DNA from 3 places in the Kitasatospora sp. MBT66 genome. Region 3 is predicted to be linked to each of the others. Evidence: riboswitches for the same ligand, from Rfam matches in the RefSeq annotation. Region 3 holds a riboswitch; each other region holds the start of a gene.
The links. Region 3 has a riboswitch for cobalamin ahead of BI06_RS55010 (prenyltransferase/squalene oxidase repeat-containing protein). Riboswitches for the same ligand answer to the same signal wherever they lie in the genome.
Positions count from the first base shown of each region.

Region 1: another riboswitch for cobalamin. It lies ahead of BI06_RS25010 (HoxN/HupN/NixA family nickel/cobalt transporter); the one in region 3 lies ahead of BI06_RS55010 (prenyltransferase/squalene oxidase repeat-containing protein).
Region 2: another riboswitch for cobalamin. It lies ahead of BI06_RS54660 (prenyltransferase/squalene oxidase repeat-containing protein); the one in region 3 lies ahead of BI06_RS55010 (prenyltransferase/squalene oxidase repeat-containing protein).

Region 1 covers NZ_JAIY01000010.1:93,269-97,872, reverse strand. The annotation lists partial or broken gene BI06_RS25025 (hypothetical protein) at 1-278, shown strand, start outside; gene BI06_RS25020 (Fpg/Nei family DNA glycosylase) at 386-1,219, shown strand; partial or broken gene BI06_RS25015 (ArsR/SmtB family transcription factor) at 1,359-1,694, opposite strand; cobalamin riboswitch at 1,778-1,971, shown strand; gene BI06_RS25010 (HoxN/HupN/NixA family nickel/cobalt transporter) at 2,003-3,154, shown strand; gene BI06_RS25005 (DUF2075 domain-containing protein) at 3,226-4,604, opposite strand, start outside.
Region 2 covers NZ_JAIY01000003.1:842,389-846,992, reverse strand. The annotation lists gene BI06_RS05810 (D-isomer specific 2-hydroxyacid dehydrogenase family protein) at 1-479, shown strand, start outside; gene BI06_RS05805 (hypothetical protein) at 687-1,379, shown strand; gene BI06_RS05800 (hypothetical protein) at 1,492-1,962, opposite strand; gene BI06_RS54660 (prenyltransferase/squalene oxidase repeat-containing protein) at 2,018-3,145, opposite strand; cobalamin riboswitch at 3,252-3,391, opposite strand; gene BI06_RS05790 (M4 family metallopeptidase) at 3,618-4,604, opposite strand, start outside.
Region 3 covers NZ_JAIY01000002.1:73,388-77,991, forward strand. The annotation lists gene BI06_RS01750 (hypothetical protein) at 1-1,024, opposite strand, end outside; cobalamin riboswitch at 1,153-1,230, opposite strand; cobalamin riboswitch at 1,321-1,454, shown strand; gene BI06_RS55010 (prenyltransferase/squalene oxidase repeat-containing protein) at 1,606-4,554, shown strand; partial or broken gene BI06_RS01760 (hypothetical protein) at 4,572-4,604, shown strand, end outside.

The DNA of each region.
Region 1 (4,604 bases), on a different contig from region 3:
CGGCGATCGGCCTCGGCGGCTGGAAGCGGCACATCGGGCCCGGCATGATCCCGGTGGTGCTGCTGCCGAGCCTCGACTCGGTGCTCCACCGCAACGCCCGGCGCAGCGGGAACCGCCGGCTCGGCGACGAGGAGGTGGCGCGGATCCACGGCCGGATGGCCGGCTGGTACAACTCCGGGCTGCCGATCATCGACAACTCCCACCTCGACGTGGCCGCCACCGCCGCCGAGCTCGACCGGGTGATCCTGGCCCGGCTGATGGGCATCCCGGTCCGCTGAGGGGCCCGGTGGCCGGGTGCTCCGGGGGCCCGCCGGCCCGGCGGGTGTGTCGGTGCCGACTGCGATGATGGACGGGTCCTGAACGTTCGACCGGGGGAGCCGCGCCCGTGCCGGAAGGCCACATCATCCACCGCCTCGCCGCCGAGAACCACCGTGCCTTCGGCGGCCGGGCGGTCCGTGCCAGCAGCCCGCAGGGGCGGTTCGCGGACGGCGCCGCGCTGATCGACGGACGGGAGCTGGAGGCGGCGGAGGCCGTCGGCAAGCACCTGTTCCTCGGCTTCGGCGAGGACGCCTGGGTGCACATCCACCTCGGCCTGTACGGGGGCTTCGGCTTCGCCGCGATCGGCGACGGCCCGGTGCCGGCGCCGGTCGGGCTGGTCCGGCTGCGGTTGGAGAACGACGAGCACGTCGCCGATCTGCGCGGCCCCAACACCTGCGCGCTGATCACCGGCGCCGAGAAGGCCGCGGTGGCCGCCAGGCTCGGCCCCGACCCGCTGCGCGCCGACGCCGACCCGGAGGCCGCCTGGCGGCGGATGGCGGCCAGCCGGACGACGGTCGCCGCCCTGCTGATGGACCAGAAGGTGCTGGCCGGGGTGGGGAACGTCTACCGCGCCGAGGTGCTGTTCCGGCACGGCATCGATCCGCACCGGACGGGCCGCGAGCTGCTCCGGGCCGAGTGGGACGCGATCTGGGCCGACCTGGTCGCGCTGATGCGCGAGGGCGCCGGCGCGGGCCGCATCGACACCGTGCGCCCCGAGCACACCCCCGAGGCGATGGGCCGCCCGCCGCGGGTCGACGACCACGGCGGCGAGGTGTACGTCTACCGGCGGGCCGGGATGCCGTGCCTGGTCTGCGCCACCGAGGTCCGGGCGGAGGAGCACGCCTCCCGCAATCTGTTCTGGTGCCCGTCCTGCCAGCCGGCGGGTACCCCGGCCCGCTGACCGGGCCGCTGACCGGGCCGGCTCAGCCGGTGGCCGCGTCGTGCTCGGGGTGCTCGTCGTGCCCTGGGCGTTCCGGGTGCTCGGGGTGCTCCGGGTGCTCGTCGTGCTCGTGGTGCTCGGGGGAGTCGACGGCGCACGCGTCCAGCAGGGGGCGCAGGTTCGCGTCCACGAGCCGGTAGCGCACGACACGTCCCTCCTTCTCGCCGGTCACCACCCCGGCCGTCCGGAGCAGCCGCAGGGCCTGGGAGACGGCGGGGTCGCGCATGCCGGTGGCGACCGCCAGGTCGGTGACGGCGAGCGGCCCGGTGCGGTGCAGCGCGAGCAGCAGGGCGAGGCGGCCGGGGTCGGCGAGCAGCGAGAAGCGCTCGGCCCAGGAGCGGACGTGGGCGGTGTCGCCGATCGCCGCGATGGCCTCGCAGACCCGGTGCCCGTCGATGGTGCGGTGGCCCGCGCGGTCGGCCGGTACGAGATGCATACGGGCCATTCTCGCAGGCGGGACGCTGTGATCCTGGACACCTGCGCAGGTGCGCAGCCTTGCAAGGGTCACCGCCCGCCCCCTACGGTGTTGCCCGCCGTGGTGCTCGGGAAGACCGGTGACAGACCCCCAGGGGTCCCAGTCCGGAGCGGCCCTCGCCACTGTGATCGGGGGGAAGTGTCCGTACCCATGTCGCCACTGGGCGCCTCGCGCGTCTGGGAAGGCGGGTACGGGAGCCCCGTCAGCCAGGAGACCGGCCGCGGCATCTCACGAAGTATTTCCACGAGGTGCTGGAGCGTGATCCCAGGATGACCCTGCCCGAAACCGTCGCCGCCCCGGCGGCGCCCACCGCCCTGCCCACCTTCCGATGGCGGCGGGAGGACACCGTACGGACCGCCGGCCTGATGGCCGTGATCCTGGCCATGCACGTGGTGGCCTTCGGAACGCTGATCTTCCTGGTCGCGCCGGAGAAGTACGAGGTGGGCACCCAGGTCTTCGGGGTGGGCCTGGGCATCACCGCCTACACCCTCGGCATGCGGCACGCCTTCGACGCCGACCACATCGCGGTGATCGACAACACCACCCGGAAGCTGATGGCGGACGGCAAGCGGCCGGTCTCGGTCGGCTTCTGGTTCGCGCTCGGACACTCCTCGATGGTGGTCCTGATGGCCGCCCTGGTGGCGGGCGGCGCGCAACTGGCCAGCACCCTGATGGACGACGAGTCCACCACCCACCAGTGGCTGGGCGTGGTCGGCACCTCGGCCTCCGGGGCCTTCCTCTACCTGATCGGCGCGCTCAACCTGGCCGCGCTGTTCGGCATCCTCAAGGTCTTCCGCTCGATGCGGGAGGGCCGGTTCGACGAGGCCGAGCTGGAGGACCACCTCAACTCGCGCGGCCTGCTGGCCCGGGTGCTGAACCGGGCCACCCGCTCGATCACCCGCCCCGGCCAGATGTTCCCGGTCGGCATGGTGCTCGGCCTGGGCTTCGACACCGCGACCGAGGTCACCCTGATGGTGATGGCCGGCTCCGGCGCGGCCTCCGGCCTGCCCTGGTACGCGATCGTCTGCCTGCCGCTGCTGTTCGCGGCCGGCATGAGTCTGTTCGACACCCTGGACGGCACCTTCATGAACTTCGCCTACCAGTGGGCGTTCTCCAACCCGGTGCGCAAGGTCTACTACAACCTGACCATCACCGGACTGTCCATCGCGGTGGCGTTCATCATCGGGACCATCGAACTCGTCGGCGTCCTGCACGAGAAGCTGGACCTCACCGACCCGGTGACCGGCTGGATCGCGGACATCACCCTGGACAACGTCGGCTACGCCATCGTCGGCCTGTTCGTCGTCGTCTGGGGCGCCGCCATCGCCTACTGGCGCCTCGCCGGCGTCGAGCAGAAGTGGGCCGCCCCTGCCGCCCCCGGTTCGGCGCCCGGTTCGGCGCCCGTCGGCGGCGCCGAGTAGTCCCGCCCGGCTCACCGGCGGGCCTGTGCGGGAAGTCGGACCGACCGACTTCCCGCACAGGCCCGACGGGCTCAGCCGCCCGCGAACTCGCGGAGCTTGGCGCGGGTCTCCGCGTCGGTGGAGGTGATCACGGTGCCGATCATCCCGCGGGTCAGGAGCACCTTGTAGGTGTTCCGGATCAGCCGGTCGACCTCGGTATCGGGCGTGGACCGCGTGAACACCGGGTCCTTGGACGCCGTCCGGTCGGTCACCCAGCGATCCTGCCGCCACACGAGGTCCGGGCCGAGGATCACGCCGCTCCAGTCGTACTCGAAACCCTGGGCCGTGTACACGCAGCCGACCTGCCCGAAGCCGCCCGGATCGGTGGCCCAGAGCGCGGACGGCGGGGCTCCGTCCACCGCCGAGTCGCCGTGGACGTTCCACGGCCGGGACCAGTCGCCGATGACCACGTCCTGGGGGAGGGGCTCGCCCGGCTTCGGCTTCGTGGTCCACTTCCAGCAGTACCCGGCCGACATCCGGGCACCGAACCCTTCCGCGTTCCGGGTCTGCAGCAGCAGCTCCAGCTCCAGCGGTGAGTCGACGACCTGGAGCTCCATCCGGCCGTCCGGCTCCCAGACGGCCGGCTGCTCGTCCTGCAGGCCCAGCAGCCGTACCACCCAGCGCAGGTAGGCCTCGCTGCCGCCGCAACGGAACTGGCCGTCGAGCGGAACGACCTGACAGGACAGCCCCTTGTCCGCCGCGGCCTTCCGGATCTCGTCGACCGTGCCCATCTCACCCGGGCGCACAACCTGGTGCTCGTCCAGCAGGAACACCGGCACCCTCGCGGCGTCGATCAGCTCGTCGATCTGGGGCTTGCCCGTGCGGTTCGCGGCCTTGGTCCAACGGTTCGCCGAGGTCAGACGGATCCGGTGGGCCTCGTCGCAGACGAGCACGTCGAGACCGTTCCTATCGGCCGTCATGAAGCTGTTGAAGTACTTGAACAGCTGCTGGACCTCGGGCTTGCGCGCGCCCGCGACCTTGCGCATCGTCTTCGTGAAGGACTGGGAGCCCGTCGCGTGCAGCGCGCGGTGGCCGTCCCGGTAGAGCTCGCCCAACAGCGAGAGGGCGATCACGCTCTTCCCGCTGCCCGGCCCGCCGGTGATCACCACGACCTCCTTGTGGTCCGACTGCCGGGCCTTGCGGACCGCGCGCATCACCAGCTCGAACGCCTCGCGCTGCTCCTTCAGGAGGATGAAGTGCTCCCGCTCGCGGACCTCGGCGGCGGCGACGGCCATCAGCTGCCGGGACGGCTGGATCCGGCCCGCGCGCAGGGCGTCGCCGGCGGCGGAACCCGGCCCCGGGGCGAGCAGGGTGCGGAGGTGGTCGATCAGCCGCTCCCTGCGCTCCCCGGTGAACAGCCGCCCCTGCTGGTTCTGCTCCACCTCGTAGAGCCCGGACACACCGAACTCGG
Region 2 (4,604 bases), on a different contig from region 3:
CCGGACGGGCCCGCGCCCTCGGCATGGCCGTCCAGGGCCTCGGCCGCACCCCGGCCGAGGGGGACGGCGTCCGGCGGGCGGACTCCCTGGCCGAACTGCTGGCGACCAGCGACGTGGTGTCCGTCCACCTGCCGCTCACCGCGCGGACCCGGGGGCTGGTCGGCCGCCGTGAGCTGGCGCTGCTGCGGCCGGGGGCGATCCTGCTGAACACCGCCCGGGGCGGGATCGTCGACGAGCGGGCCCTGGCCGACGCCCTGCGCGATCCCGGGCACCCGCTCGCGGCGGCGGCCGTCGACACCTTCGAGCACGAGCACGCCGCGTTCGACTCACCGCTGTTCGGACTCCCGAACGCCCTGCTGACGCCGCACGTCGCGGGAATGACCCGCAGCGCGATGGCCGAGGCCGCCGTCCGCTGCGCCGACCACATCGCCGCGCTGCTGTACGGGCGTCCGGACGGCGTTCCGGTGGCGAACGGCTGACGGCTGGCGGCTGGCGGCTGACGGCTGACGGCTGGCGGCTGGCGGCTGGCGGACCGTCGGTCCCGACCCTGCCGTTCGGCAGGGTGGGAGCGCCCGGGTGGGCTCGGTAATTGTGCCGATCGGCACATGTGCGGGTGGGGGTGCCGCGACCAGGATTGGGGGCATCGAGAGGGCGGCCGACCGGGCCGCCGGGGAGGGAGACCCACCGTGTTCCGCATTCGTACCAGCATTCGTACCCGTAACCGTGCCGCCGTCCGGACCGCCCGGGCGACCGCTGCCGCCGGGCTGGCCCTCGCGGCGCTCACGGGCGTCGCACCGGCCTCCGCCGACGCCCTGTCCGTCCCCGGGTCGGACAGCTCCGTACCCGACGGCCGGGACGGCCGGGCCGAGCGACCGGCCAGCGTCAGCGGCAAGGCCCGGGTCTCGTACGCCTTCTCCCCGGACGACGAGATCTGGTTCACCGTCGACGCCCGGGCGAAGCCGTACTCCCGCCCGCTCCCGGGCACCAAGGCGCCCGACGGACTGCCCACCGACGCCGTCGGCACGGTCCGCTACTCGCACCGCGTGGCCGCCACCGGCGTGGTCTACAGCGCCGAGGCCGCGGTGGACTGCCTGAGCACCGGCGGCCCGGTCGCCACCCTGACCGCCGTCGTCACCACCTCGGACACCGGGAACGCCAACGAGAGGATCGGTCTGAGCATCTACCGGGGCAGCGGCCGCGACGGCGCCCGCCTCGGCTTCTCCTGGGGCGTGGCCAATCTCGACATGGGTCCCGACCAGAAGCCCTACCAGCCGGTGGTCGGCACCTGCATGGCCCCGGCCCCGTTCGCCCCGGTGATACGGGGCGGCTTCACCGTCCACCACGTGGAACTGGAGGCCCCGAAGGCGCCCGGCCGGTAGGGCACGGTCCGCCCGGTCGCCGGGGCGTGGCCCGCCCGACGGACACCGTGCGGACGCCGGCCGATCTCCAGGCCGAGCGTCCGCACGGAGAACCCACCGGGCGGGTCCGGGGTCAGGGCGCGGTGATGCCCGGCTGGGCACCGGCACCGAAGGACCAGCCCTCGACCTCGCCCGGGGCCGGGTTGTAGGAGCCGGCGCCGAGGTTGCTGTAGGACCACGGGCCGCCGTGCGCGGCGTGCCAGTACGACCAGTAGGCGGTGCCGGTCGGGTTGGTGCAGGTCGTCGGCAGGGTGTTGATCTTGCAGACGAAGCCCGGGAAGCGCGGGTGGAAGGCGTAGGAGAAACCGGCGCCGGTCAGGGCGGCGAGGCCGCTGGCCGGGTCCCCAGGGGCGCAGCCGGTCTCGATGCCGCCACCGAGGGCGGTGAAGTCGACGACGACGGTGACCCCGGAGCTGCCGGAGCAGGCGGCGGCCCGGGCCGGCGGGGCGGTCGCGGTGGAGACGCCGAGCAGGCCGGCGGTGAGGGCCGCGGCGGCGGCGAAGGCGCCGAGGGTACGGCGGGCGGGACGGGCGGAGGTGGTCATGGGGGTGCTCCTCGGGTGCGGCGGACGGCGGTGCGGGGTCACGGGCGGGCGACCGTCAGGGGCGCGCGGCCGGGGCCGGGCAGGCCAGGGTGGGGGCGGACGGGCGGGCGCCGTGGGCGCTGAGGCCGGCGAGGCCCTGACCGGAGAGGCCGAGGACGGCCTGAGCGGTGGCCCGGGCGGCGTTGGCGGGGTTGAAGCCGCTCGCGTCGTAGGCGACGGCGCCGCGCACGGCGGGATCGGCCGAGCAGCCCTGCTGGAGCTTCACCAGGCTGCTCCAGCCCTTGAGGCCGCTGACGAACCGGCCGCCGGGGAGCAGGGCGGCGGTGGCCAGGCCGGTGCTGTTGGCGTTGGAGGCGGTGGCACCGGCCGCGGCGAAACCGCCGTCGGTGTTCTGGTGGGCCGTCAGCCAGTCCAGGCCGGCCTTGGCCTTGGCGCTGCGGCCGGTGGCGGCGAGGGCCTGGGCCGCGAGTGCGGTGGCGTCGGTGTCGGCGGTGCAGGTGGCCTGCCCGAAGGCGACCGGGAAGCCGCCGTCGGCGCACTGGGAGGCGGCCAGGAAGTCGACGGCGGAGGCCGGGGCCCCGCCGGGGGTGCGCTGGAGGGCGATCAGGGCGAGGGACTGGCCGAAGGCGTTGCTGTAGTCGCCCCACTGGGAGCGGTCGGAGAATCGGCCGCTCGGCGTCAGGAGGGAGCGCAGCCGGGCGGGCAGGTCGACGCCGCCGAAGGCCGACGGGGCGGTGCCGCGCACCTCGGCGGCCAGCAGGAGCTTGGCGGTGGCACCGGCGTAGGCCTCGGTGGTGCCGTCGCCGAGGTAGCCGCTCAGGATCTCGGGCCGGGCGAGCCAGGCGGTGGCGCGGGCGGCGGCCTCGTCGGCGCTGCCGGCGGCGGCGAAGGCGAGCACGGCGTCGATGGTGAGGCCCTGGTCGGGGTAGGCGGTGCCGTCGAAGACCGACTCGAAGTGGTCGCCGTTGACGAGCTGGCGGGCCAGCCAGCCGGCCGCGGCGGCGTCCGGGCGGTAGGTGGCGGCGTCACCGGAGGCCGAGGAGACCGAGGAGGCCGGGGCGGTGGGGGCCGGGGCCGGGGTGGCGGCCTGGGCGGCGGTGACGGCCGGGAGGGTGGCGGTCAGGGCCAGCGCGGATATCGCGAGCAGACGGAGCGGGCGGCGGCGGAGCGCGGAGGCGGACATGCGAGGCCTTTCCGGGCCTGGGCGCACGGGCGGCCACCGGCGACCGTGCGGGGCGAGCTGCCCGACGGCTCCGGGAGCCCCTGGCCGCAGACCACGACGGGAGGAGGGGACACACACCTCCGCCGACGGGTACTCGGGCTCGCCGCCGACTGCCGTCGGCGGCCTACCGTTGCGGGTCAGCGCCGGAATTCGACCGGACTTCCCCCGACGGCGGAGTCAGAACATGACGGCTCATGATGTCGGCTCGGCTGAGAGAGGGTCAAGGCCGGTTCGGGGTCGGACCGCCGGGGGTGCGGGGCGCACCGGTCCGGTCGTGCACGGCGCGCGGCACGCGGCACGCGGCGGCCCGGTGAGGACAGGGACCCGCCCGACCGCCGCAGGGATGCGGCGGCCGGGCGGGAGACCGGGGCGGACGGGGTCCGGGCTTCGGGGTCGAGAGCCCTGGTGCGGACCCCGGGGCAGCCGCCTCCGGTCAGCAGGTGCCGGCCGCGCGCTCGCGCACGACCAGATCGGTGCGCCCCGCCGTGGCGTCCAGCCAGACCACCCGGGTCCCCCGGTCGGCCACCGGGGAGTACTGGCCGCCCCGGTTGCAGGACATCCGCTCGGGGGTGCCGCCGGTGAGCGGGAGCTGCCAGAGCTTGGGCAGGTCGGTGTTCCTGGTCTCCCCCCGCGCGGCCTCGGCGAAGGTGACCGCCCGGTCGGAGGCGGTGAGGCCGGTGATCCGGCGCGGCTCGGTGCCGGTGCCGGGCCGGGGACCGGCGGGCAGGAGGTCGGTCGCTCCGGAGCCGTCCAGCGCGCCGGAGCGGATCGTGCTGCCCTTCGTCCGGTCGAAGGGCGTCTCCACCCACAGCAGTCGGCCGCCGGCCAGTCGGAGGCTGCCGACCGCGGTCTCGCCGGCGGCGTGCGCGTCGTCCACCACGTACTGGGCGACGACCTTGCCGGCGGCGAGCGAGTAGACGGTCGGCGCACTCACGGTCCGCTCACCGACCTCCCAGCTCTCGGTCCAGGCGAGCAGGCCGTCGTGGAAGGCCAGCCCGGCGGCCCGGTGGCCCTCCGGCAGCGCGATCGGCACCACCGGAGCCCCGGCGTGGGAGAGCACCGGCCCACTGCGGCCGGTCGCGTGGTCCGTCAGCAGGAAGGCGACATCACCGCCGGAGACCCGGACGTCGGCGACGAACCGGTTCGCGCCGGGGTGGACGCTGCGCACCGGCCCACCGTTGAGCGGCCGGGCCAGCACCTCCATGCCCCAGTTGCCGTCGGCCCCCGGTCCCATCGCCACCCAGGCAGCGATCGTGCCGTCGGTGGCGGGCCAGCCGTGCGAGCGGCCGTCCTCCGGGCTGAGCCGGACGGGCTCGGCGGAGCCGGTGACGGCGCCCGTGTGGACGGCCATGCTGCCCTTGGCGCCCTTGTCCGCGGTGGCCGCCACCCAGCGGCCGGCGGCGACATCCGGTGCCACGCT
Region 3 (4,604 bases):
CGTCGACGGAGGCGTAGGCGGACGGGACGGTGTCGGTGGGCAGGTACTTGAAGCCGCCGCCGGGCTTGAACTGCTGGGCGATCAGGAAGTCGATCGGGGTCTTGCCGGCGCCGCTGGTGAACTCGGCGCCCTGGGGGTTGATGCCGCAGGCGTTGAGGCCGGAGACGGCCCAGCCGTTGGAGTCGGTGTTGGCGCCCCACATCGAGTTGAACGCACCGGAGGCGACCAGCTTGCCCTTGAGGAAGTTCTTCGCGGCGACCACCGCGGCATCGGTGTTGGGGACGCCGCCGCTGCACAGGGAGGCCATGGCGGCGCCCGTCATGTCGATGTCGCTGCCCTGGGCGAGCGCCGTCGGGTCGCCGGCGGCCTTGCTGTAGTTCCAGCCGCCGTCGTTGTGCTGGTTGGCGCGCACGGCGGCGACCGAGGCGTCCAGCAGGGACTGCGGCACGCGCCTGGTGCCGCTCTGGGTCCTGGCGCCGCCGAGGGCGAGCAGGCCGAAGACGGTGCCGTTGAAGTTGGCGGACGGGCCGTAGTAGCCGGGCTCGGCGGTCTGCCAGTAGGCGGCCAGGTCCGCGACCAGGTTGCGGCCGGGCCCGACGCGCGCGGGGTCGATCCCGGCGGCGTAGGCGTTCAGGATGCCGCGCTCGTAGTCGGTGACGACCGGCGAGGCGCTGGGCCAGGCGGGCGCGGCGAGCTGGTTGCGGTAGACGAGGCGGGCGTTCTTGGTGGCGTCCCCGCCGGGCGTGACGTCCGCCGCCGCGGTGCCGGCCGCCGCCAGCGCGCTGAAGGCCCACTCGTTGGAGAGCCCGCCGCCGGTGACGTAGCTGCCGTCGGCGGCCTGGAGGGACTTCAGATAGGTGACGCCGGTGCTCTTCGAGGTGGCTGTCTGGGCCGGGGTGGCGGTCGCCTGCGCGGGAACGGCCGACAGCAGCAGGGCTCCGGCCGCCAGCGGGACGGTCACCGCGGCGGCGGTGCGGGAGGCGGCGGTGCGGGAGGCGGCGGTGCGTGAGGTGAGGAAGGACACGGGACACTCCTTGGGGTGGCGGGCGCCGACCCGGCCCCGGCCCCTTGCACCCCTGCGGGAGCACGGCGGCCGGAGCGGCCGCCGCCCGGCTCGCGTGGGCAGGCTTTCGCCGTGGTGCGCGGCCGGGCGGGCATTCGGACTCGGGGCGCCGACGGACGGCACCCCACACCGCTGCGCGTCAGCCCCGGATTCGCACCGGGTTCCCCCGCTCGGCCACCGCGGACGCTACCGCACGGCGTAGGCGCCGACGAGGGCTTGTGATCCAGGTGACGTGCCGTTGACTCCCAGTTCGGCAGCGTGGTCTGATGAACCGGTTTTTCACCCTCGGCACCCAGGGGAAGCCGGTCCGAATCCGGCGCTGACCCGCAACCGTAGATCCGCCCCCCCGGGCGGATGAGCCGGAATGCCTGGACCGGGGTCTGTTCTCGAAGTACTTGCGTCGTCGCGGACTACGACGTGGTCATGGCGGTCCCCATGCCTGTCGGGGGCTGCCGGCTGCGCCGTTGCACCCGCGTCGATCGACCAGGGAGTAGCCGGTGAGGGTCAGCAGCAGTCGTACGCGGCACAGAGGCAGGGGAGTCGTGTCCCTGCTGGTCACCGGGGCGGTCGCGGTTGCGGCGGGCGGTACGGTGCTGCTCGCCAACCCCCGGGCCGCGGTCGCGGACCCGATCGAGGACTGCACGACGACCACCGGCGCGATCGTCGCCGTCGACTTCGGCCACTGGGGCGGCGGTGTCGTCCGCGGCTGCGACGCCGACCCCAGCACCGGCATGAACCTGCTGCACAAGGCCGGATTCACCACCGCCGGCACCGAGCACGACGGACCGGCCTTCATCTGCCGCCTGGGCACCGGAAGCTTCAACGGCGGCACCCAGTACCCGACCCCGGCCGAGGAGCCCTGCACCACCACCCCGCAGGCGACGGCGTACTGGTCGTACTGGATCGCCGCTCCGGGCCAACAGACCTGGTCCTACAGCCAGTTCGGCGCCGCGACGCAGAAGCCCAAGCCGGGGGAGGTGGAGGCCTGGGTCTACGGGGGCACCGACATCGGCGGCACCAGCGGGGCGCCGTCCTTCACCCCGGACTCGGTCCGGGCCAGGAACACCGGGCCCTCGCCGTCCGCCTCGCCGTCCGCCTCGCCCACCGCGACGGCGAGTCCGACCGGCCCGGCCCGCACCGGCGACCCCGCCGCCGCGGCCGCCTGGCTGGTCGCCCGCCTGGTCGACGGCGACCACATGGAGAACTGGGCCTTCGAGGGCCCCGACTACCCCCGCACCGCGCAGACCGCGATCGCGCTCGCCGCCGCCGGGACCCAGGACCCGGCGCTGCGCAAGGTCCTCGCCTTCCTCCGGGCCCACACCGACGCCTACCTGTACCCCGACGGCCCGGCCGGCAAGCCCGACTCCGGCGCCGCCGCCCTGCTCGCCCTCGTCGCCGGGAGCACCGAGGGCGACCCCCGGTCCTTCGGCGGCCGGGACCTCCTCGCCGCGCTCACCGACCATGTGTGCGCCGGGCCGGGCGAGAACGGCAAGTGCACCGCCGCCGGGGACTTCCACGGCGCCTCCTCGCCCTGGGCGCAGGCATGGGCGGTCATCGCCCTGCGCCGCGCCGGTGTCACGCCGCCCGCGTCGGCGCTCGCGCGCTTCGCGGTCCTCCAGTGCGCCGACGGCGGCATGGCCGGATCGATGATCGTCGCGGGCGGCTACTGCGAGTCCGACCCCGGCTCCACCAGCCTGGCCGTCCTCGCCCTGCGCGGTGTCGCCGACCAGGAGTCGACGGCGAAGAAGGCCGCCGAGCAACTCGCCGCGAGCCAGCAGGCCGACGGCTCCTACGCCCCCTACGCCGGTGCCCCCGGCGACACCGGCAGCACCGCCCACGCGGCCCAGGCACTGCTGGCCGTCGGCCAGGGCGCCCGGCAGTCCGCCGCCAAGGCGTGGATCGCCGCCCGCCAGGGCGAGGACGGCGGCGTCCGGCCCGACGAGGCGACGCCCGACGCCGACCCGGCCGCCACCGAGCAGGCCGTCCTGGCCCTGACCGGCACCGACCTCGGCACCGTCCGCCACAACCCGGACGGCGCCACCACCCCGCCCGCCGGGCGGACCCCCGACCCGGCCCGGGGCAGCGCCTACCTGACCGACCGCGCGCGCCTGATCGACGGCCACTATTACGAGGCCTTCCCGGCCTTCGCCGACTTCGGCCTCACCATCGACGGCGCCTTCGCCCTCGCCGCCACCGGCACCGACGACACCGCGCTGCGCGGGATCGTCGACTTCCTGGACCGGCAGGGCAAGGACGCCAACGACCGCACCGTCAACGACTGGACCGCGATCGGCACCGAGTACGCCGGCGGCGGCTCCATCGGCAAGGAGGCGCTGCTCGCGGAGGTCGTCGGCCGCGACCCGCGCGCCTTCGGCGGCCACGACCTGATCGCCGCCCTCGCGGCGGTCACCTGCGCCAAGGCCGACGACAGCACCGGCTGCGCGGGCGCCGGCAACTACACCTGGGCCACCTCGGTGTTCTCCCAGGCACTCGGCATCATGGCCCAGCTGCGGGCCGGTGACACGGCGAACGCCGCCGCCCCGATCGCCTACCTGAAGAGCCTCCAGCACGCCGACGGCTCCTGGCCCAGCCTGATCCCCGCCACCGGCGACTCCGACGTGGACAGCACCGCGATGGCCGTCATGGCGCTCGCCCTCGTCCCCGGTGACGAGGCCGCGGCGGCCGTCGACAAGGGCGTGGCCTGGATCGCGGGCCGGCAGCTCGCCGACGGCGGCTTCCCCGGCGCGGCCGGCGACTCGACCAACTCGGCCGCGCTCGCGGTCCAGGGCATGACGCTCCGCCGGTCCGCCCACGGCGCGGGGATCGCCAAGGCGCTGGACTTCCTCGCCGGCCAGCAGAACGACGACGGCGGGTTCAACGTTGCCTCCGAGGGGCAGCGGGGCTCGGACGTGCGGGCGTCCACGCAGGTGCTGGGCGGTGCAACCGGGGTCTCCTTCGGGACGCTGCGGCGGGACCTGGGCGGGACGCCCACGCCTACGCCGACGGCGACCGGGACTGCTACGCCGACGGCTACGGCTACGGCTACGGCGACTGTGACGCCGACTGCTACCGCGACTGCGACGGTGACGCCGACCGCCACGCCGACTCCCACCGCTACACAGACGGCGACGCCGACCGGGACGGGTACGCCGAGCCCGACCGCGACGCCGACGGCTACCGCGACGCCGACCACCTCCGGTTCCCCGACGGCTTCCGCCGCTCCCGTCCTCCCCGGCACGTCCGTCCCTCCGGCCGTCGACGCCCCCGTGGCCGGCGGCATCGACGAGCCCGTCCGCGGTGGCGTCGGCGCACCGGTGGTTGCCGTCCCGGTCCAGGTCGGCAGCGGTTCCGTCCGCGGCGGCGGTCTTGCCAGCACCGGTACCGAGACCTTGGTGCTCACCGGCGCTGCCGGGCTGCTGACCGCCCTCGGCGCGGCGGCCGTGCTCGTCGCCCGGCGCCGTACCGGAACCGCCCCGGGGCGTCACCGGTGAGCCGGCGGTTCGGCCGACTGACCGGGGCCGTCGCACTGACCTTCGCGGTC